Regions from separate parts of the Shinella oryzae genome, predicted to be linked through region 2. Evidence: predicted binding sites of a transcription regulator. Region 2 holds the regulator's gene; each other region holds the start of a gene.

Region 1 (5,424 bases), 180 kb from region 2:
CGACGAGCTGCTGCGCCGCCTTGGCGAGTGAAACACGCAAAGCAAAAGGCCACCCGCCGGATGCCGGGTGGCCCTGGTTAACATCGCTGCCGAACGTCAGTCGATGACCGTCACCGATGACTTTTTCTTTTTCGATTTCCTGCTGCCCTGTGTGACGGACGCGTCGGCCTTCTGCACCTTGCGCGTGATGGTGATGAAGTCGGTCCCGTCGCCGGTTTCTGGGCCAAGCCCCGTGTCGGAAATGGACAGCGACGCGCCTTCGCCCATCAGACCGGAAATGCGGTTGCGCATGTCCTCGGGGATATCCAGCCGGTCCAGCGTGCGGGCGATTGCGTCCGGCGCGCTCGCGTCCGCCTCGGTGGTGATTCCGAGCCGCTTCAGGGCCGATCGCGGCAGCTGGTTGTCCATGCTAACGCCGTACCATTCGGCCGTGCCCTTGTCGGCATCGACGGCGCGCGCGAGCAGGAAATGCGTGCCCAGTGCCACCTCCGGCTGGCGGATGGTGATCGCTTCCTCAACGAGCGGCTTGAACTTCTGCCGCACGAGGATCTGGCCGTTCGGCGGTGCACCCTTGCCGGCTTTGGCATAGACGGCGGCAACGAGCGCAGGCGTCGCCATGCCGTCCTCCTTCAATCCCTCCGCCAGCTGGAAGGCGCGGATGGCCGTGATCGTCTGCTTGCCGTGGCGGCCGTCCGGTACGCCGGCGTCGTAACCCAGCGTGTTGAGCAGCGCCTGCAGGTCGAGCAGCGCTTCGCGCTCGCCGCGGCGGGTGATCAGGATGCGGATCGGGTCCTGCTCGGTCTTGACGACGACGGGCTCGACCGCCGACGGCTTGGGCTCGGTCATCGCGACCTCGACGCTCTTGTCGCCGGCCTCGATCAGCGCGGGCCGCAGGCCGGCATCGGAAAGCAGGGGCGTATCCGGCACGACGATGGAAGGCTTGAAGAGCGCGGCATGAACCACGCGTTGCGGCGCGACGTCCCGGTCGGAGATCAGGACATGCCCGCCACGACGGGTGGCGGAAAACAGCGTCTTGGCGAAATCGTTGGGCAGGCGCACGCAGCCGTGCGAAGCCGGGTAGGAGGGCACGCTGTTGGAGGCGTGCAGCGCGATTCCCGACCAGGTCAGCCGCTGCATGAAGGGCATCGGCGCGCTATCATAGATGTTGGAGAAGTGCGTGCGCTTCTTTTCGAGAATGGAGAAGATGCCCGTCGGTGTCGAGTGGCCGGCCTTGCCGGTGGAAACGCGCGAGGTCGCCACGACCACGCCGCCATCGTAGATCTTCAATTCCTGGAGATCCTTGGACACCACGATCTGGAGCGGCCCTTCGAGCGTGCCGCCAAGGGCGCTCGTACAACTCAGCATCAGTCCTAGAATGCTCATGCCAGCGGCAAGACGAAACTTCATGTAACCCACCCGTACGCAATACAAACCGGGGATAATCCTAGTGCATCCGGTTTAAGGAACACTTGATGCACCGTTCCGATGTCCCCTGCCGTGCCATCCCGATACAGAGGAAAACGCCGGTTTGCCGGGATTTATTCGCTCGGGTCGTCGAATTTCCCCACGGCCTTCAGGCTCACTTTTCCGTGAGTTCGCTCGGGGCCGGAGCGGCCGAACGTGTAGCCGGTCTCCACGCTTGCCTTGCCGAACTTGTCGCGCAGCGTGTTCATCGCTGCTTCGGCCGCGGCGCGGCGGCTGGCGGCGGGATCGACCAGGTCGGGCGGGTCGGCGCGGCCGGAATCCGTGAGGTCGCTGACGCCGATGCCGATGAGCCGGTACTTCGTGCCGTCGGCTTCCTTGCGCAGAAGCTCCATGCCGGTGCGGAAGATCCGGTCGGCCAGCATGGTGGGGTCCTCGAGCTTGCGGTTGCGCGTCCGGCTCTTGAAATCGGCACTCTTGAGCTTGAGCACCACCGTATGGCCGGCGATCTGCGACTTGCGCAGGCGGCTCGCGACCTTTTCGCTCAACTGGCGAAGATGGGCGACAAGATCGTCATAGCGCCAGATATCGTCGAAGAAGGTGGTTTCCGCCGATACGCTCTTGGCCGCTTCATTGGCGTGGACCTCGCGGTCGTCCTGCCCGCGGGAGAGGTTGAAGAGGCGCTTGCCCATGATGCCGTAGCGCCGCATCAGGTCCGTCTCCTCCATGGTCTGGAGCTGGCCGACGGTGCGGATGCCGTCGCTCTCCAGGGTCTGCGCGAAGGCCTTTCCGACACCCCAGATGACGCGAACCGGCTTGTCCTTGAGGAAGGCGAGCGCCTCCGCCTCGCCGATGACGGAAAAGCCGCGCGGCTTGTTGAGATCGGAGGCGACCTTGGCGAGGAACTTGCAATAGGACAGGCCGATGGAGATGGTGATGCCCACCTCCTTCTCGACCCGCTGCGCGAAGCGGGCGAGCACGCGGGCCGGGGTATCGTGATGCAGCCGCTCGGTGCCTTTCAGCTCCAGGAAGGCCTCGTCGATCGACAGCGGCTGCACCAGCGGCGTCAGTTCCTGCATCATGGTGCGTATCTGCCGGCCGACACGCGCATACTTCTCCATGTCGGGCCGGATCACCACCGCGTCGGGGCAGGCTTCCAGCGCCTTGAACATCGGCATGGCCGAGCGCACGCCATGGATGCGCGCGACATAACAGGCGGTCGACACCACGCCGCGCTTGCCGCCACCGATGATGACGGGCCTGTCCGCCAGTTCGGGATTGTCACGTTTCTCGATCGCCGCATAGAAGGCGTCGCAGTCGATATGGGCCAGCGTCAGGTCGTCGAGTTCGGGGTGGTAAATAAGGCGCGGGCTGCCGCAGGCACGACAGCGGCGCAGGTCGGCCGCCTGCCCGGAGAGGCAGTCGCGGCAGAAACCCGGAAATCGCGTGGCAGCGGAGCGCATGTCAGGAACAAAAGTTGAACATCGCGACATTACCGCGTAAGTTCATGAGTCTCAAGACGGGCTGTCGCCTGACGTCGCGCAGTGCACAGGCACGGCGGGTGTCGTCGCCGGTCAAAAATCGATGTCGCCGTGCGGTCCCGACAAGACGGCATGGGCCGCCACGACGGTTTCCGGCTGCGTGCCGGTTGCCGCGCAGAAGTCGAGAAGGGTGGGCTCATGCGCCATCAGGAAATCGACGAGGCCGGCGCGAAAGCCGGGATCGTCCATCGCATGGCGCACGTCCGATGGCAGGACGCCCGTCAGCGAAAGGAAACGGGAAAGCAGTTCCGGCTCACCGGCAAGCCAGCCGAGGATGGCGATGGCGGTCGATTCGGAGCTCTCTACCGCCGCTGTCTCTTTCTGGCTCTTCATCGTTTTTCCTCGGGAAATTTACCTTTTAATCAACCAAGTGCCGCTAATGTGAATGTCGTCCGGCTGGCTGAATTCGGCTCCGCCGCAACTTATCTATCTGTCGGAAGCTTGCAAGGCCGGTCAGAGGAACAGGGACGCACGATGCCCAAACAGGTCATGATTGTCGAGGATAACGAGCTGAATATGAAGCTCTTCCGGGACCTTATCGAGGCGTCCGGTTATGCGACCATTCAGACCCGCAACGGCATGGAAGCCCTCGAACTGGCGCGCAAGCACCGCCCGGACCTGATCCTGATGGACATCCAGCTTCCGGAAGTGTCTGGACTTGAAGTCACCAAATGGCTGAAAGAGGATGACGAGCTTCACGTCATTCCCGTCATCGCCGTCACCGCATTCGCGATGAAGGGTGACGAGGAGCGCATTCGCCAGGGCGGTTGCGAGGCCTATGTCTCCAAGCCCATTTCCGTGCCGAAGTTCATCGAAACCATCAAGACCTATCTCGGCGACGCCTGAGCGAGGGGCCGCAGAATGACCGCACGCATCCTCGTCGTCGACGACATCCCGGCAAACGTGAAGCTGCTCGAAGCGCGGCTTCTTGCGGAGTATTTCGATGTCCTGACGGCCGAGAACGGTTACGACGCGCTGTCGATCTGCGAGCGTACCCAGGTCGATCTGATCCTTCTCGACATCATGATGCCGGGCATCGACGGTTTCGAGGTCTGCGAGCGGCTGAAGGCCAATCCGCGGACCGCGCATATTCCCGTCGTCATGGTCACGGCGCTCGACCAGCCGTCCGACCGCGTGCGCGGCCTGAAGGCCGGCGCCGACGATTTCCTGACCAAGCCGGTCAACGACCTGCAGCTCATGTCGCGCGTCAAGAGCCTCGTTCGCCTCAAGATGCTGACGGACGAACTGCGTCTGCGCGCAGCCACCGCCCGCGCCATCTCGCTGGAGGACGGGCTGGACACCGGCCTGGGCGACGAGCCCGGCGACATCCTGCTCGTCGACGGGCGCGGCAGTTCGCAGGACCGCATCGCGCGCGCCTTGAAGCCGATTGCCGAGGTCACCTGCATGTCCGATCCGCAGGCGGCGGTGTTCCAGGCCGCGGAGAGCAATTTCGAACTCGTCATCGTCAACGCCAATTTCGAGGATTACGATCCTCTTCGCCTCTGCTCGCAGCTGCGGTCGCTCGAGCGCACGCGCTTCCTGCCGATCCTGCTGATCGCCGAGCAGGGCGATGACGACCTGATCGTGCGCGCGCTCGATCTGGGCGTGACGGATTATATCATGCGGCCGATCGATCCCAACGAGCTGATCGCCCGCAGCCTCACGCAGATCCGCCGCAAGCGTTGCAACGACCGCCTGCGCGCCAGCGTGCGCCAGACGATCGAGCTTGCCGTCACCGACGGGCTGACAGGTTTGCACAACCGTCGTTATCTCGACAACCACCTCAAGCTTCTGATCGACCGTGCCACCGCACGGGGCAGGGCGCTCTCCGTGTGCATTACCGACATCGATCGCTTCAAGCTCGTCAATGACACCTATGGCCATGACGCCGGGGATGTCGTGCTCAGGGAATTTGCAAGCCGCGTCCGTTCGGCCGTGCGCGGCGCCGATCTCGCCTGCCGCTATGGCGGGGAGGAATTCGTGCTGGTCATGCCCGACACGACACCGGACATGGCGGCCGGCGTTGCAGAACGCCTGCGCGCGATCGTCGAGTCCGAGCCGTTCCGCATCCCGGGCACGGATGTTGCTCTTTCCGTGACGGCATCGCTCGGCATTGCCGCCATGCTGCCAGGTGGTGACACCCCGGATGCGCTGCTGAAACGTGCCGACAACGCGCTCTATGAAGCCAAGCGTTCCGGCCGCAATCGGGTCGTGGCAGCGGCGGCCTGAACGGCACTGCGACCTTTGTCCACAGCCATCTCGGCGCTGCCGGCCGGATAGACTTTTTATACCGGCTGCCAAAATTAAGAAGCCGGCTCACGACCCGGGAACGTATTGCGCAAGCGTCTTCCGCTGTAGTGAAATCTGGCTATAGCGCCGTGGTTTCATTTTGCCGAAATTTATCAATATCTTGTCGATTGTGCAATCAGGCCGTGCATGCGGCTTCTGATGTGTTCGGCTT
Region 2 (5,424 bases):
CGGCGCGCCTCGCAGGCATCATGGCCGCCAAGCAGACGTCCAGCCTCATTCCGCTCTGCCACCCGCTGATGCTCAGCAAGGTTTCCGTGGAAATCCGCGAGGACCACGCCCTGCCCGGGCTGCGCATCGAGGCCATGGCCAAGCTCACCGGCCGCACCGGCGTGGAGATGGAGGCGCTGACCGCCGTCAGCGTCGCGTGCCTGACCATCTACGACATGGCAAAGGCGGTCGACCGCGAGATGGAAATCGGCGGCATTCGCCTCGTCGAAAAATCCGGCGGCCGTTCCGGCGACTACAAGCGCAGGGACGGCTGATGTCCCTTCTTCTCGTTGCCGACGCCCTCAACCGCCTGCTGTCCGCGGCCAAGCCGGTGAGGCGGACGGAAAGCGTCCCGCTCCACGACGCCGCTGGACGCGTGCTGGCCGACGATGTCGCCGCCCGCCTCACTCAGCCGCCTTTCGACAATTCGGCGATGGACGGTTATGCCGTCCGCCACGCCGACATCGCGGAGGTCGGATCGGTGCTCAGGGTCGCCGGCCTGTCCTCCGCCGGCCACGCTTTCGACGGCACGGCGGGCCCGGGGGAAGCGGTTCGTATCTTCACCGGTGCGCCGCTGCCGGCCTTCGCCGATACGGTCATCCTTCAGGAAGACACCGAGCTTCTGGAAGACGGCCGCATCCGCACGACGTTCCTCACGCCCAAGGGCCGCCATATCCGCCCGCGGGGGCAGGATTTCACCGACGGCGAGGTTGTGCTGAAGGCCGGCCAGGTGCTGGATGCCGGCCGGCTGACCGTTGCGGCGGCCATGAACCACCCGGACCTGCCCGTCTATTCGCGCCCGCGGGTCGCGATCCTTGCGACGGGCGACGAACTCGTGCCGCCGGGAGAGACGCCCGGTGCAAGCCAGATCATCGCCTCCAACAGCTTCGGCGTCGCGGCCATCGCGCGCGAAGCCGGCGCAGAGGTGATCGATCTGGGCATCGTGAGAGACGACAAGCAGACCATATTGGATGCCGTGCGCCGGGCGCTGGAAATGGACATCGACGTGTTGGTGACGCTCGGCGGCGCATCCGTCGGCGATTTCGATCTCGTTCAGCCCGTGCTCGGCGAGGCCGGCATGGCACTCGATTTCTGGCGCATCGCCATGCGTCCTGGCAAGCCGCTGATGGTCGGCCGCCTCGGCGATATCCAGGTGATCGGCCTGCCCGGCAATCCCGTCTCCAGCCTTGTCTGCTCCTATCTCTATCTGGAACCGCTGGTCCGCAAACTCGCGCGCCTGCCCGCGATGAACCGGGTGCGCCCGGCCGCCGCCGCCGTGCCGCTCAAGCAGAACGACCGCCGGCAGGATTACATTCGTGCGCGACTCGTGCGCGGCCCGGACGGCGGTCTCCTCGTCACGCCTTTCGACAAGCAGGATTCGTCGATGATGAAGATCTTCGCCGAATCCGAAGGGTTGCTGATCCGCCCGCCGCATGCACCGGCAGAGGAGCCCGGCGCGCTCTGCGACGTCCTCGTTCTCAGGGAACCGGCGGCCTGAATGGTATTATTGTGCGCGCAGGCCCTTGCGGAACACATGTGGAACGGATAGTGTCTGTTCTGGATTTGTTTCACGATTCTCGTTGGAGAGGCCATGCTGACGCGCAAACAACAGGAACTGCTCCTGTTCATTCACGAGCGTATGAAGGAATCCGGCATTCCTCCGTCCTTCGACGAGATGAAGGATGCCTTGGATCTCGCCTCGAAGTCGGGCATCCACCGCCTCATCACGGCGCTTGAAGAACGAGGCTTCATCCGCCGCCTGCCGAATCGGGCCCGCGCGCTCGAGGTGATCAAGCTTCCGGAGGCCTATTCGCCAAGCCTCCAGCCGCGCCGCGGATTTTCGCCGTCGGTCATCGAAGGCAGCCTCGGCAAGCAGCCCCCCGCCGTGACGCCATCCAAGCCCGTGGCGCCACAGCCGACCATGTCGTCGTCTGTTTCCGTTCCGGTCATGGGCCGTATCGCCGCCGGCGTTCCGATCTCCGCCATCCAGAACAACACGCACGAGATCACCGTCCCGGCCGAAATGATCGGCAACGGCGATCACTATGCGCTCGAGGTGAAGGGCGATTCGATGATCGAGGCCGGCATTCTCGATGGCGACACGGTCATCATCCGCAACGCCAGCACCGCCAATCCCGGTGAAATCATCGTTGCTCTCGTCGACGACGAAGAGGCGACGCTGAAGCGCTTCCGCCGCAAGGGCGCGTCCATCGCGCTTGAAGCCGCGAACCCGGCCTACGAGACCCGGATCTTCGGGCCCGACCGGGTCAAGATCCAGGGCAAGCTCGTGGGGCTTATCCGCCGGTATCATTGAGACGCATTGGACAAGCATTATAGCGCGTGGTGAGCGTCTTGTCAGTTCAGGACCGCAGCTCGGGTATGATGGAGCTTGGCGGCTAAGGTCTCCCCTCGCTTCGCCCGGTGCTCTGCCGTTAGCGATAGCGTGCGGTCAGGTGGCTTTTTCTACGATCGCTGCAAATCGGGAAGCTTGGCCGCTCGGCTGACTTCATGGCAATTGAAGAGGCGAGCGATCGACCTCCTTGGTCTCAGTCTCTGCCGGCGGCGTTGCGGCTGCCGTTTCGAAAGTGTCGCTGCGCCAGTCATAGGTGCGATGCCTTGACCAGGCGCGCGCCAAGGTTTCCACGGCCGGCATGTCGGTCGCGCCGGCGAGGCTTGCGGTGGGATCGTCGATCGGCGGCGTGATTTCCAAAGCGCCCGTTCGGCGCAGATGACGTGCGGTCACAAGCCTCGCACCCGAGCGGCAGCTGTCGAGCCGCAGGGCGAAGGGTACGACGACGAGATCAGCCGTGTCGCAGGCCGTGCCCAGAAAGGCCGTATCCTCAAGGGTGACGATCGTCCAGCTGCTCGGCGAAACGGCAGCGCAGAAGGCCTTCGCCTCGCAGACGAAGGTATGCGCCTGTCGCGCTGCCGCGATAGCCTCCGTCATCGCGTCCTTCGCCTTCGTCCTGTCCGCCTTGCGGCGCGGTCGTTTCCTGTCGGTCCCGGCAGCGGCTTTCTCCGTCGCCGTCTCCGCCAGCAGCAGGTCGGCGGTCTTTCGCAGTTCCGGCTTGGTCAGGTCGCCGAGCCGCATCGCGCGACGCCATTGGTCGTAGATGAAACCCGGCGGCTTGGCGCGGTTCGTGGCAACCGCATCGCCGCGCAGGATCGCAACCAGACGCCCGTCTTCGGAGATGAGCAGTTCCGGTTTCCCGCGCGTGGACGGCCAAAGGGCCACCAGCGCACCGGCGACAATGAAGACCGTCCCGGCATGCCGCAGCCGCGTGCGCAGGATACAGAGCAGCCCCCCGCCGACACCGATCAGCAGGAAGGCGGACATGGGAATTTTACCGGTGACGATATCCCCGCCCTTCCAGCTCGAAACCCACGACGCCAGCGCGATCATCCATTCGATGCCCTTGCCCATGATGGCAAAGGGAACGGCATCCAGCCCGAAGGGCATGAGCAGGACGGCGATGAGGCCAAAGGGCATGACGATCGCGCTGATCGCCGGCATGGCCAGCAGGTTGCCGGCAAGCCCGTAGGCCGGCACGCGGTGAAAGTGGCCGATGGAGTAGATCAGCGTCGACAGGCTTCCGATCGCCGACGACAGCAGAAGTCCGCCGAAGAAGCGCCCGGCCACGCCGCCGGTCAAGCGCAACGCGCCGCCTTTGCCCTCCTTGCGCACGGGCCGCTCGCGCCACGCCGCATAACCGGCGACGAGGCCGAGCGTTGCGGCGTAGGACATCTGGAAGCCGGGATTGGTGATGGCGGAAGGCGTGACGGCGAGGATGATGATGGCCGACAGCGCCACATTGCGCATACTGATGGCGGAGCGGCCGAAGAGCACGGCGATCAGCATCACGCAGATCATGATCCATGACCGGACGGCCGAGATCGCGCCGCCCGACACGAGAATGTAAAGCGTGACCATGAGGAGTGCACCGCCCGCCGCGATCTTGCGCGTGGGAAATCGTTCGGCAAAGCCCGGTATGAGCGCCATCAGCATGCGCGCGCCGACAAGGAACGTGCCGGCCGCGAGCACCATGTTGAGACCGGAAATGGCCAGGACATGGGCGAGCCCGGCCTGGCGGAGCGCCTCCACCGTCTCCTCGCTGATCGCCCGCTGTTCCGCCGTCACCAGAGCCGCGGCGATCGCGCCGGCATCGCCCCCGATGCGTCCTCGGATATGCTCGGTCAGGTTGTTTCGCCATATCGCGATCCGCTGCGATATGCGGTAGCTCCACCCGGTCGGAGCGGTCTCGATTGCGACCGGCGCACTGTAGAAATAACCGACCGCGCCCGTGCCGGCGAAATATGCGTCGAAGGCGAAGTCGTTGAGGCCGGCCAGGGCCGGGCCCGAGGGTGGCCCAAGACGCGCCCGGCCCGATATGCCGTGGCCGATGGCGATGGGGTCGTGACGGCTTCGCGCCAGAAGCGTAACAACCTGCGGCGCGCGTTTCAGAGCCGGCTCGCGCGTCTTCTCCAGCGCGATGCGATACCGGATCGCGTTGCCCGCACCGCTTTCGCGCGCCAGCACCCGCCCTTCGATCACGGTCGTCACGGGCGTGTCGAGAATGACGGTATCGAGCCGTGCACTTTCGAGCGCTGCGAGAAGCATGCCGATCGGAACGAGGAACGCGCCACCCGCCAGGATCGCGCCCAAATCCTCGCGATGTCGAAGCCGCCAGGCGGGCACCGCGGTGGCGATGGCCCCTAGCACCATGGCATAAATCGGTGGATCGGCCTCGGCGGCAAACCAGAGAGCCGCGCCTATTCCAAGGAAGACCGGAACGAACAGGAAGAAGTGCCCGTGGCCGCGCTCCTCGACCAGCGCCTCCGACAGGCTTTCTCGGACGGCGCGGCGCGGCCGGAGCCAGACCAAAGCCTGACTGTACCACGGCGCGGATGTCCCAGCCGGCGCAGGAGCATCGTCGAACGCAGCGGGCACCGCGCCATCGCCTGGCCGGACATCCCACTTATAGGCCTTCGCGGCCCGCTCCCGCTCTGCGATCTCCGTTCCGGCCATGCGCCCGGCCTCACTGTCCCCGCCGCATCATGCAATCGATCGGCGCAACATTCAATCGAAAGTAGATGAAGCCGATGGTAAGGCAGCCAGAAAGGATGCGCCCTCCGCAATTTTCCGACCACCCTCAATAGTTGCTTGCAACTTCGCTCAAAGGGTAGATATTGCGTTGCCGGAAAGCCTGTTACCGCAATGCACAATTTGCCTTTCGTATCGCTTGGCAGGACATCGCAAATGGGCTAGCAAAACGGGCATGTTCGTGGCGCCGGTACAACCGGATGCCGCCATTCGAAACAACGGAGGATCGTTATGACAGGAAAAGGCGCGGACGTATCGGTCGGTGGCAAGACAATCGAGCTGCC
Region 3 (5,424 bases), 780 kb from region 2:
TCCTGGGTGGACATGAACCGGAACCTCGACGAGGGCCTGGACATGATCCGCAAGGCGGTGAGCCTCAAGCCCGATGACGGCTATATCGTCGATTCGCTCGGCTGGGCCTATTACCGCCTCGGCCGCTTCGACGACGCCGTCGCGGAACTGGAGCGCGCCGCGGAGCTGAAGGCCGGCGATCCCACCATCAACGATCACCTCGGCGACGCCTATTGGCGCGTCGGCCGCAAGCTGGAAGCGACCTTCCAGTGGAACCGCGCGCTCGGGCTAAAGCCGGAAGACGCGGAGATCGTCAAGATCAAGGACAAGATCGAAAACGGTCTGGCCGATATCAAGCCGTCGGACCCGGCCTCGGCTGAGGCAAAGGAAGACAAGCCCGCGCAGAAGATCGCGCCGGAAGAAAAAGCCGCGGACCGCAAGTCCTGACCGCATGCCCGGCGACACCCTTTCGGGCTTTGCCGTTATCGAACCGGCGCCCGCCAAGATCAACCTCGCGCTGCACGTGGTCGGCGAGCGCGGGGACGGCTACCATCTCCTCGACAGCCTGGTGACCTTCACCGCCTTCGGCGACCGCATCGCGCTGTCACCGGCCGGGGAAGACCGCTTCACGCTGTCCGGCCGCTTTTCCGCTACGCTTGCGGCCGAGAACGACAATCTCGTCACCCGCGCGCGGGACCGCCTGCGTGCGGCGCTGGAAGCAACCGGGCAATCCGCCCCGCCCGTGCATATCCATCTGGAAAAGAACCTGCCCATCGCTTCCGGCATCGGCGGCGGCTCGGCGGATGCCGCCGCGACGCTGCGCGGCCTGCTTGGCCTGTGGCAGGCAGGCTTGCCTCGCGACCGACTCGACGCCATCGCCATCGGGCTCGGCGCGGATGTGCCCATGTGCCTTGCCGGCCGGCCCTTGCTGGCGCGCGGCATCGGCGAGGACATCACGCCCGTGGCGCTTCCCGCGCTCTCCATGGTGCTGGCCAATCCGCTTGTCGGCGTCTCGACGCCGGCCGTGTTCCGTGCGCTTGCCTCCAAGCGGAATGCGCCGCTCGTTCTACGGGATGCGGCCGTTGACTGGCTGGATGCCATTGCCGGCCTGCGCAACGACCTGGAGCCGCCCGCCCGACGCCTCTGCCCGCAGATCGGGGAGCTCGCTGATGATCTCGCCGCGACGGATGCGCGCGTCGTGCGCATGTCCGGTTCCGGCGCCTCGTGCTTCGCGCTATACGATTCGGACGCGACGGCCGAGGCGGCGGTGGCCCGGCTCAGGCAGCAGCACCCGGACTGGTTCATCACCGCCACCCGAACGCTGGAGGGACACGATGGCACGCCTTGACGAAACGAGACCCTTCATCCCCGTCGGCATCGCGGTGTTGACCGTCTCGGATACCCGCACGCCCGAGACCGACCGGTCGGGGGATACGCTGGTCGCGCGCATCGCGGACGCAGGCCACCGGCTGGTCGCCCGCGCCATCGTGCCCGACGATATCGCCGCCATCCGCACGCAGGTCGAAGCCTGGACGCGCGAGGATGCGGTCGACGTCGTCATCACCACCGGCGGCACGGGCTTTACCGGCCGCGACGTGACGCCGGAGGCGCTGGAGCCGATCTTCGAGAAACGCATGGACGGCTTTTCGGAGGTCTTCCATCGCATCTCCTATGACAAGATCGGCACCTCCACGATCCAGTCGCGCGCAACGGGCGGCGTTACCAACGCCACATTCATCTTCGTGCTGCCGGGCTCGCCTGGGGCCTGCAAGGACGCCTGGGACGGCATCCTCAAGGCGCAGCTCGACTATAGGCACATGCCCTGCAATTTCGTGGAAATCATGCCGCGTCTCGACGAGCACCTGAAGCGCTCGGCCGGCTGAGCCGCCTCAGCCCGCCACCAGCTGCGCGCGCATCGCCCTGATCGCCCAGGCGGGCACGATCTCGGCAACGAGCGAAAAGGTCTTGGTGCCCTTTGCGATGTCGGACAGGGACATGCCCGTGCGCACGGCGGCCGCAGCCTGCCGCTTGCTGACGAGATAGCCCTGTTCGAGCGGAGAGACGCGGCGGCCGAAGCGTTTCAGGAACGGCCTGCGGTGATTGCGCGAGCCGGTGAACCGCGCCGGGCCGGCGCTGACCGAGACATGGTCGACGATGGCATCGACCCAGCCGGCCATCGGCCGCGCCCCGGGTTCGAGCAGGAGCAGCCAGTCGCCGCGTGCGGCGCGCACCACATCCTTCATGTCCCAGCTGGTGAGAAACCGGCACCCTGCGGCATCGGCCACGCGGGCGGAACCGTCGCGCGAGCCGTGATCGAGCACGACCACCTCCCGCACGACTCCCTCGACCGCGCCCGGCACGAGCGCCGACAGCGTCTGTGCGAGCTCGGCCTCGTTGTCCCGGCATTCGATGATGATCGTCAGCATATATCTCCCTACCGCATCGCAGCATCAATTTCCACCGTCGCAAGGCAGGCACATCGCCGCATGGTTAGGCGACATGGTTAGCGGGCACGATTTTGTTCTTGCATTGTTCTCGTTTCGATTATAGGAATATAGTCATTGAACCGGGGCGAGACGCCCCGCCGGAGATAGCCATGAACGATCTTGCAAACCTCAGGCAGGGCGCCCTTGCGCCCGGCCATACGAAGGATGTTGCCGAAGCGCTGCTGGCTGATACGGGCATGCGCGTCGATGGAGAGCGCCGCCGCGGCCGGGGCGCCGGGCTCAACTTCACCGGCCGCTTCGAGCCGGTGACGCGGGAGAGCTTCGACGACGGCTGGCAGACGCTGGAGGAACTTCCGCCCTTCCGCACCGAAGTCCAGGTCGAGAAGCCGCGCACCATCATCACCCGCAACGAATCGCCGGATATTCCCTTCGACCGCTCTATCAATCCCTATCGTGGCTGCGAGCATGGCTGCATCTACTGCTTTGCGCGCCCGACCCATGCCTTCATGGGCCTCTCCGCCGGCCTCGACTTCGAGGCGAAGCTCTTCGCCAAGCCGGATGCGCCGAAGCTGCTCGAACGCGAATTGTCCAAGCCCGGCTACAAGCCGCGCGTCATCGCCATCGGCACCAATACCGATCCCTACCAGCCCATCGAGAAGGAATGGCGCATCATGCGCCAGATCCTCGAAGTGCTCGACAAGGCCAACCATCCGGTGTCGATCGTCACCAAGTCGGCACTCGTCATGCGCGACATCGACATTCTCTCCCGCATGGCCGCCCGCGGCCTTGCCTGGGTCGGCATGTCGGTGACGACGCTCGACCGCAAGCTCGCCCGCACCATGGAACCGCGCGCGGCGACCCCGTCGCGCCGGCTGGAAGCAATCCGCGCGCTTTCCGATGCGGGCATTCCGACCGCCATCATGATGGCGCCGATCATTCCCGGTCTCAACGACCACGAGATCGAGAAGGTGCTCGATTCGGGCAAGGCGGCGGGGGCGATGGAGGCGAGCTATGTGCTCCTGCGCCTGCCGCTGGAGGTGAGCCCCCTCTTCCGCGAATGGCTGCTGCGCAACTACCCGGACCGCTACCGCCACGTCATGTCGCTCGTGCGCTCCATGCGCGACGGCAAGGATTACGACGCGGAATTCGGCAAGCGCATGAAGGGCGCCGGTCCCTATGCATGGCAGATCGCCCGGCGCTTCGAAATGGCCAGCAAGCGGCTGGAACTGACGCGGACGCGCCGCAACCTCTCCGGCGACCAGTTCGTTCCGCCGTCGGGCAGCGGCGTGCAGTTGTCCCTGCTGTGATGGCGCCGGCGCGACGCGCGCACGGGTTCGAGGTCGTTGGGACAGGCATCGCGCTCTTGAACTGAATGTGTGAGACCCGCGCCGCGTCGGTGCAGATCTTGCAAAACCTCTTCCGGTCGCGTCATCCCCTGGACGCGCCGGGTGTTCCTCCGACCGCCGCCCCTGTCGGAGGACTTGCAGGGAATCGGACGGATGTGCAAGGTCCCCGCATGGCCAAGAGCACATCCTCCGATTCCCGCCTTCTTTTCGATATGCCCGAAGGGCCCGACTTCTCGATGGAAATGGCGGCGAAAAAACGCGGCCTCTGGCCCGTCGCCGGCACGGATGAGGCCGGGCGCGGGCCTCTCGCCGGACCCGTCGTCGCGGCGGCGGTCGTGCTCGACCCCGACAATATTCCCGACGGTCTTCACGATTCTAAGCAATTGAGCGCCGCCAGACGCGAAATGCTGTTCGCCCGTATCATGGAAACCGCCTTCGTATCCGTCGCCTCCAGCTCCTCGCGGCGCATCGATACGATCGATATCCGCAAGGCGAGCCTCGATGCCATGCGCCGCGCTGTCGCGGGCCTCGAAGTGGCGCCGAAACTGGTGCTGACGGACGGCCGCGACGTGCCGCCGGGCCTTGCCTGCGAGGGCCGCGCCGTCATCAAGGGTGACGCGCTTTCCGTTTCCATCTCGGCCGCATCGATCGTCGCCAAGGTGATGCGCGACAGGATGATGGCGCGCGCGGAAGAGACCTATCCGGGATACGGTTTCGCCGTGCATGCCGGTTACGCGACACAGGTGCACCGCACCGCCATCGAATCGATCGGCCCCTGCCGCCTCCACCGCATGAGCTTCCGTCCGTTGCGCAAGGAGTGATCCGCCCCCTCCGTCGAGACGCCGATCATCCGCTCCGGGCGGGATATCCCGACGCGCGCACGCTTGGCTGCCATCCGGCAGAGGTGCGACAATTTCGCGTCTGCCTGCCGACATGGAGGCCCCAGCACACATCGAGGCGCGGCACAAGCCGGACGCAAAAAAGGCCGGATCGCTCCGGCCTTTTTTAAGACATCGGTGATAGCGGCCTCAGTTGAGGCGGCTTTTCACTTCGCTGATCGCGTTGTTGAAGAGCGCGTTGCCGGTTGCGGCATCGGCCTTTGCGGCGATGACCTTCTCGGCGGCCGCGACAGCGAGGTCGACGGCGGCGGCGCGCACGGCGTTGATCGCGTCGGCTTCCGCCTGCTTGATCTTCTGCTCGGAGAGCGCCGTGCGGCGGGTCACGTATTCCTCGGTCTTCTGCTTGGCGTCGGCGGTCAGCGCGCTGGCTTCGCGTTCAGCGGCCGCGACGATGCTTGCGGCTTCCGCCTCGGCATCCTTGCGCTTGCGCTGGTATTCGGCGAGCAGGTGCTGGGCTTCCTCGCGAAGACGCTTGGCTTCCGCCAGCTCGTTCTGGATCTTCTCGGCGCGGGCGTCGAGACCCTTTGCCATCATGCCCGGAACCTTGAGATAGGCGATGAGGGCAAGGAACAGCAGGAGGCCGACAAAGGCATAGAATGTTGCGTCGAATGCCATGGTATCCTCCTTATTCGCCCGCTGCCGACTTCACGGCCGAAGCGATCTCGGTCTTGCTGGCCTTGGCGCCGATCAGCTGTTCGACGACGGCTGCTGTCGTTTCCTCGGCGATCGTGCCGACATCGGCAAGCGCCTTGG

What was found. Region 2 encodes LexA, which represses DNA repair genes until DNA is damaged. Its sites were predicted from a motif close to TGTTCNNNNTGTGTTCNG; they were not measured.
Region 1: K6301_RS05555 (DNA polymerase IV) is a predicted target of LexA. The motif match lies at 2,889-2,906, and genes of this name have one in related genera.
Region 3: K6301_RS02580 (PA0069 family radical SAM protein) is a predicted target of LexA. The motif match lies at 2,499-2,516, and genes of this name have one in related genera.

What each region holds. Positions count from the first base shown of each region.
Region 1 is NZ_CP081987.1:1,124,488-1,129,911, forward strand. It holds gene K6301_RS05545 (tetratricopeptide repeat protein) at 1-31, shown strand, start outside; gene K6301_RS05550 (L,D-transpeptidase family protein) at 97-1,407, opposite strand; gene K6301_RS05555 (DNA polymerase IV) at 1,539-2,885, opposite strand; gene K6301_RS05560 (DUF3572 domain-containing protein) at 2,997-3,296, opposite strand; gene K6301_RS05565 (response regulator) at 3,438-3,809, shown strand; gene K6301_RS05570 (PleD family two-component system response regulator) at 3,825-5,192, shown strand.
Region 2 is NZ_CP081987.1:1,306,882-1,312,305, reverse strand. It holds gene moaC (cyclic pyranopterin monophosphate synthase MoaC) at 1-314, shown strand, start outside; gene K6301_RS06560 (molybdopterin molybdotransferase MoeA) at 314-1,537, shown strand; gene lexA (transcriptional repressor LexA) at 1,631-2,353, shown strand; gene K6301_RS06550 (ComEC/Rec2 family competence protein) at 2,546-5,065, opposite strand; gene gltA (citrate synthase) at 5,372-5,424, shown strand, end outside.
Region 3 is NZ_CP081987.1:525,852-531,275, reverse strand. It holds gene K6301_RS02600 (tetratricopeptide repeat protein) at 1-426, shown strand, start outside; gene K6301_RS02595 (4-(cytidine 5'-diphospho)-2-C-methyl-D-erythritol kinase) at 431-1,327, shown strand; gene moaB (molybdenum cofactor biosynthesis protein B) at 1,314-1,862, shown strand; gene K6301_RS02585 (glycosyltransferase family protein) at 1,869-2,405, opposite strand; gene K6301_RS02580 (PA0069 family radical SAM protein) at 2,576-3,733, shown strand; gene K6301_RS02575 (ribonuclease HII) at 3,943-4,593, shown strand; gene K6301_RS02570 (F0F1 ATP synthase subunit B) at 4,801-5,286, opposite strand; gene K6301_RS02565 (F0F1 ATP synthase subunit B) at 5,297-5,424, opposite strand, start outside.